2 regions of the uncultured Pseudoramibacter sp. genome follow, and region 1 is predicted to be linked to the other one. Evidence: predicted binding sites of a transcription regulator. Region 1 holds the regulator's gene; the other holds the start of a gene.

The links. Region 1 encodes Rex, which represses fermentation and respiration genes when NADH is low (regulators of the CRP and FNR family bind a similar motif). Its sites were predicted from a motif close to ATTGTTAANNNNTTAACAAT; they were not measured.
Region 2: QZX60_RS08185 (butyryl-CoA:acetate CoA-transferase) is a predicted target of Rex. The motif match lies at 1,969-1,988, and genes of this name have one in related genera.

The regions. Positions count from the first base shown of each region.
Region 1 is NZ_CAIFFF010000002.1:59,234-62,656, reverse strand. It holds gene QZX60_RS01560 (recombinase family protein) at 1-468, shown strand, start outside; gene QZX60_RS01555 (hypothetical protein) at 716-991, shown strand; tRNA gene QZX60_RS01550 (tRNA-Leu) at 1,134-1,217, shown strand; gene QZX60_RS01545 (redox-sensing transcriptional repressor Rex) at 1,323-1,991, shown strand; gene QZX60_RS01540 (hypothetical protein) at 2,074-2,484, shown strand; gene QZX60_RS01535 (TIGR01212 family radical SAM protein) at 2,586-3,423, shown strand, end outside.
Region 2 is NZ_CAIFFF010000016.1:12,627-16,049, reverse strand. It holds gene QZX60_RS08190 (diaminopimelate dehydrogenase) at 1-512, opposite strand, end outside; gene QZX60_RS08185 (butyryl-CoA:acetate CoA-transferase) at 588-1,928, opposite strand; gene QZX60_RS08180 (LCP family protein) at 2,029-3,036, opposite strand; gene srtB (class B sortase) at 3,074-3,423, opposite strand, start outside.

The DNA of each region.
Region 1 (3,423 bases):
ATTGAAAAAGTATCTGGAAAGAACACAAACAGAAAAGAGCTTCATTCTATGTTAGAATATGTCAGAGAAGGAGACACTGTTATTGTAGAGTCTTATTCAAGACTTGCCAGATCAACAAAAGACTTATTAAATATTGTAGACACATTAGAGAATAAGGGTGTGAATTTCATAAGTTTAAAAGAGAATATCGACACAACAACGCCACAAGGTAAACTAATGTTTACTATATTTGCAGGTCTTGCACAGTTTGAAAGAGAGCAGACTCTCCAAAGACAAAAAGAAGGTATTGCAATAGCCAAAGAACAAGGAAAATATAAAGGACGTAAACCAATAGACATTAATAAAGAACTGTTCCAGACTGTATATAAACAATGGAAGGCAGGAGAAATAACAGGCGTAGAAGCTACAAAAAAGCTTAATATATCAAAGTCAACATTTTACAGACGGGTAAAAGAATACAAACAATAATATTTCCCTTTGGTATTTAATAATAGAGGTATTAATAAGCCTTCATAACAGAATACCAAACAGAATTTATTAACAAAACAATGCTTGTATTATCCTATTTAGATAGATTTATTAATTAACAGGAGGTGATATATGAATGATTTAATACAATAAAGTACCATTTTAGTGTTATTTTGTCTATAAAACTAAGTATTTAGATACTATTTAGTTATGGTTACTAGTGATTTATTTATGATAGGAGTAAAAAATGTTAAAAGTAAATAATAATCATGTTCTGGAAACTGAAAAAAGCAATATAAAAAATATCTTTTACACGCTAGATGTTTTGTACAATGACGGTGATCTGACGTGTTCCCAAAGAGAAATAATAGGAGAAACAATTTTAAAACGTTACTATAATACAGAGCTATTTAATTATGCTTTTGATATGTTCTTGAACTACTGTGTACCATTTCAAGACGTGGATTTATACCAAAAGAGCATTAATATAGATATTAAAAATAATGTTTTCTTAAATTTCTAATTGACGTCTTGACCATAATATAATAAGATAATTAAAGCTTGTTATTTTATGGTGATCTGACGTGTAGAATTAAAATATCTTATGCGTATATAGTAAATATTTGTTCATATCACAGATAATCATATAATATCTTGTGTTGCCTGCGGATGTGGCGGAATTGGCAGACGCGCCAGATTTAGGATCTGGTACCTCGTGTATGAAGGTTCGAATCCTTTCATCCGCACCATTTTGAATTGAACTGCTTAAGTCTCTCTAAGATGTCTTAAGTAGTTTTTTTATGCCTAATTGATTTATAAAGGTTCTTTTGTTATAATTATAACAATCAAATTAAATGATTGCATATTTAGAGATAAATGGAGCGCGTATGCGAAAAAATTCAAAAAAAGTATCGATGAGTGTCATCAGGAGATTGCCCAAATATTATCGATTTTTGACCGACTTGAATGAAAGGGGATTTCAGAAGATTTCATCGATGGAATTGTCGAAAATGATGGGCCTGACAGCCTCTCAGATTAGGCAAGATCTGAATTCTTTTGGTGCCTACGGGCAGCAAGGATACGGCTATCGAGTTCAGGAACTGAAGGATGTAATCCACGATTTATTGGGGCTAAATCGACCTTATCGCTGTGTTATTATTGGTGCGGGTAATCTTGGCCACGCAATTTCTCATTATGAAGGCTTTAGGAATGAAGGGATATGGATACGTGCCATGTTTGACATTGATTCTGAGAAGGTAGGTCAGACCCATGACGGCGTTCCGATTTTCCATATGGATTATCTTGATGAATACGTTAAGGAAAATATGATTAATATTGCGATATTATGTGTACCGAGAGCCATTGGACAAAGTGTGGCCAATCAAGTTGTGAGGACAGGCATAAAAGGCATTATGAATTTTGTTCCGATCGATTTGACACTGCCCGACGATGTCATGATTGAGGATGTCAATATTTCGGACAGTTTATATACATTAACATATATGCTGAGCCGTAAGCAATAAGGAAAAAGGCAAAAAAAAGCATTGAATAATATCGTTTTCACCGTTATAATAAAAATAACAACGTAGAAAGTAGGTGTCTTAAATGATTGAATTTGTATATGGAGCAAAGGGAAGCGGCAAGACGAAAAAAATGATCGACATGGCGAATGCAGAACTTGAAACTTCCAAAGGTCAAATTCTTTTTATAAATGACAGAGATAAATATCGCGTAACAGTTGATACGAAAATTCGTTTCATCAATAGTGACGACTTTGGCATTAAAGGAGAAGATGAATTGTTCGGTTTTATCTGTGGCGTTTTAGGCAGCAATTACGATGTTGATACAGTCTATATCGATAATTTATTAAGAATTCTGGATGCAGATGGACCGGAAGATGTTGAAGGTCTATTGAAACGTTTAGATGTTATTCAGAAAAAGCAGGATGTGAAATTCGTGCTGAGCCTGAGCTGTGACGAAAACGAAATTCCGGAATGCATAAAAAATTATAAATAAATTCGCTTTTTTGTCTATTAACGGGATTATTCAAGACGCCGATTGTGTGAATCTCATACATTCGGCGTTATCTGTTTGTGGAGATATTTAGAAAGATTTACATGAAGGATCCATATCAAACGAATTTGCCGTATTTAACCTATGCGTCATGGTTAAAAAAACGCTATGGGCAGAAGGTTTATAAAATACCTGTCAATACAGGGGGGACCTGCCCAAACCGAGACGGTACGTTATCTTATGGCGGATGTATCTTCTGCGGAGAAAAAGGGGCCGGGAATGAAACGCTTTCAGCATCGATCTCCATTCAAAATCAAATCAAAAGGAATGAAGCTTATATTAGCAAGCGATATCACGCCAATTTATTCATCCCGTTTCTGCAGGATTTTTCAAATACTTATGTCGATTTTGAAACATTCAAGTCTCATATTGAAGCTTGTTTGGGGGAACAAATTGCAGGCATCGCCATTTCAACCAGACCGGATTGTATCAGTGATCAGCAATTGGATTATTTAAACCGAATTAGCGAAGATAATCATATTGATATCTGTATCGAACTTGGGCTTCAAACAATCAATGCGAAAACACTGCGTATTCTCAATCGGCAGCATTCACTTTCCGATTATGTCGATGCGGCTTTAAGGATCAAGGCGCATCATTTACAACTTTGCACCCATATGATTTTGGATTTACCTTGGGACGACGAAGTGGATGCTGTCGAGGGAGCTGAATTGATTTCGGTATTAAGAACAGATTTCGTTAAGTGCCACGCGCTTTACGTGGAACGAGGAACGAAATTGGCTCAGATGTACCAAAAAAATCAAGTACAGCTATTAAGTGTTGACGATTATATCGATCGCGTCGTCCTATTTTTAACGCATTTAGCGCCGGATATTGCCCTGCAACGCGTTATTGGGCGCATCCCTGAGCAGGATTCAATCC
Region 2 (3,423 bases), on a different contig from region 1:
TGTCTGGCGTCCTTGACCCCCGGAATCTGGCGCACCGCGTCCGAGTGGCCTTGGCTGACGCCCCGGCCCCAGAAGGTGTAGGCCTTGCCCACCGGCAGCACCGCGTCCATCATCACGCGGTTGACCGAGAACAGGCCCGGGTCCCACCCGCAGGAGACGATGCTCGTCTTGTCGTTGGCGATGTCCGACGCGTTGACGTTGTCCACGTGCCACGGAATGTCAGCGTGGGTGTCGAAGGATTCCACAGTGTTGAAAAAGTGGGCGTATTCCGGCGACATCCAAGGCAGGTCGGCCGCTGAGCCGCCGCACAGGATCATCACGTCGATGTCGTCCTGCATGGTCTTGCAGTCGTCGAGCTTGTAGACGCCGACGCCTGCTGTCGCGATCTTCACCGTTTCCGGCTCCCGGCGAGTGAACACGCCGACCAGTTCCATGTCCGGGTTCTGGGCAATGGCCGCTTCGACACCGCGGCCCAGATTGCCGTAGCCCATAATCCCTACTCTAGTTTTCATATCGATCCTCCCATCGAATTATTTAGCTTTCTAATCTATTATTCTACTCCGGTGGGAGGGGTTTGTCAAAGGGAATTAACGCTTGTTGGAACGGCGCCAGATGTGCATCTTTTCCGCCGCTGCGATCAATTCGTCGCGGAAGTCCGGATCGGCGATGTTGATCAGCTGTTCCGCTCTTTCCCAGGTGGTTGCGCCCTTCAAATAGGCCATGCCGTATTCGGTGACGATGTACATCGGGTTGGTGCGGGTGTCGGTGACGATGGAGCCTTCGGTCAAAGTCGGCTTGATGCGGGAGTGCTTGACGCCCTTCTTGTCGGTGAAGGAAGAGGACATGCAGATGAAGCTCTTGCCGCCGTTGGATTTGTAAGCGCCGAGGACGAAGTCCAGCTGTCCGCCGGAGCCGGAAATCTGACGGATCCCTGCGGATTCGGCGTTGATCTGGCCGTATAAATCCATGTCGACCGCGTTGTTGATCGAGATGAAGTTGTCGAATTCGCCGATGATGCTCGGGTCGTTGACGTAGTTGACAGGCGCAGCCATGCAGGCCGGGTTGTCATCGAGGAAGTCGTAGAGCTTCTTCGTGCCTGAGCCGAAGGCGTAGGTCTGTTTGTAGCGGTCGCGGGCCTTGCGGGCGCCGGTGATCTTGCCCTTCATCGTCAGGTCGACGAAAGAATCGACGTACATTTCGGTGTGAACGCCCAGATCCTTCAGGTCGGATTCGCCGATCAGGGTGCCGACGGTGTTGGGCATGCCGCCGATCCCGAGCTGGAGCGTCGCGCCGTCCGGAATTTCCGCGACGATCTGACGTGCGACAGCCAGATCCACTTCCGTCGGTTCGGTGGCGCCGCCGGTTTCGCGCATCGCCGGGTTGTCCCCTTCGACGATCATGTCGACTTCAGAGATGTGCACCGCTTCTTCGATGCCGAGGCAGCGCGGCACAGAGGTGTTGACTTCGACGATGACCACGTCGGCCTTGTTGACGATTTCCCGCATGTGGGAGGCGTTAGGCCCGAAGTTGAACCAGCCGTGCTTGTCCATCGGCGCGGCCTGGAACATCGCGACGTTCAGCGGATGGGACATGTCGCGGTAGTATCTCGGCACTTCCGAGTAGCGCACCGGTCCGTGGAAAACGAAGCCGTTGCCCACTTCGTGGCGGTCGATGCCGGAGTAGAACCAGGAATTCCAGGTGAAGTGATCTGCCGGATTTTCGACGTCGAAGATCTTCGGACGAGACGGAATGATCCCGCCATAGATGTTCAGGTCGTGGAGCTCGGGCATGCGCTTGGCTAACGCTTCGTCCAGCTTCTGTACGGTACAGGTGACCCATCCGTAATCGATGTAGTCGCCGTCCTTGATGACCTTGACCGCTTCGTCGGCGGTCGTCAGCTTGTCTGCGTATTCTTTAAGATAACTCATTGAACCCTCCTCGATACTTGTAAACAAAAAATTCTCTTTTTACGTTAAAATTATAACATTTATTGCCGCGCCTTTCAATTTAAAAGCGCTGACTTGTGATCTAATTGCCCTTTAAAACCAATTCCAGGCGGGACTTCGCCGCCGCAATCGTGTCCGTATCTAAAGTAGTGCCGGATCCGGTATCGGTGCCGGTCACCGCGTAGGTGGTGGTCTGCCAGCCCGACGCCGACTTCGCCAGCTGAGCGAACTGCTTCGCGCTGAAATCCGTCTTGATCGTCCGGCCCAGGCCCGCCATCACCGTGCTGTAATGGGTGAGCACCTCCTCAGAGGCCATTTTGCGGATCACCGCGTCGAGCACCAGCAGCTGATTGGCGCTGCTTTTCGCGCCGAAGGCGAGGGCCTCGCTGCCGTTTAAGCTGTTGGTCCCGGCGGTGAAGGTGTGGCCGCCTGAGGTGAAGGTCTCGCTCGAGGTGACCCGGATGCCGCCCAGCTCGTCGACCGTCGTCTTGAGCCCTTCGGTGCTGAGCTGAAGGCGGTGGCCCGCCTGGATGCCGAAGACCTTTTCCATCGCCGAAACCGCCGCGCTGAAACTTAGGCTGTTGAGAGGCGCGGTGCCGCCGGCACCGTCGTCGACCAGGGCCGTATTCGGGACGCTCACCGCCTCGATCGTTTTCGTCTCGGGGTTGACCGCGGCGAAGGCGTACATCCCGTTGTTCCCGGCGCCCTGACTCGTGGCGATGGCGAGGGTGAAGGGCGCATTCACTGACGCGCCCGCCGCCTTGTCCGAGGTGAACACCGCGTCTCCGGCCGATTTCGCGATGGATTCGACGTGGAAGCCGATCAAACACAAAGCGGCGATCACCGCCGCCGCCACAATGGGACCGGTGTAGCGCCGGGTGCGGGTGGTGTACCGGGTGTCCTTAGACGGCCGCCACACCAGCCAGCCGAGCCAGGCCCCGAGGCCAGCGGCCACAGCCGCGGCCAGGGTCACCGCCCAGGATGGGAAGACGCCGAGGCGCGCGCCCTGAACCACCACCATCAAAAGGGATAGGCACATCAGCGCCCACAGCCCCTTCGCGGCAGCACTGAGGATCGTCTCGCGTTTCATGGCAATTCCTTTCTTCAATTTTACGCTTTAATGACGCCTACTGGTCGACCCGGGTCGGCACGGTGATGACGATGTAGCGGGCGTCGTCGTAATCGTAGGCACAGGTGGAGAGGGTCACGATTTTCGAAACCGTCAGCCGGTCAATGCCCGCGTTAAAATCTGATTTCGATTCCGTCTGTGCCAGCACCGCCTGGACCTTGGCTAAATCAAAGGCCGAGTAAATCAGGCTGTCCGCCGGGGCGGTGTAGCCGCGGATCAAATCGAGGCGGTAATTGCCCTCTGGCGTCAGGTACCACATGTATTTGTGCTTTTTGTAGTAGCTCGCCTTTTTGAAATGGCCGAGCATGCCGAACATCGAGCCGTTTTTCATCGCGTGGCCGTAGATGA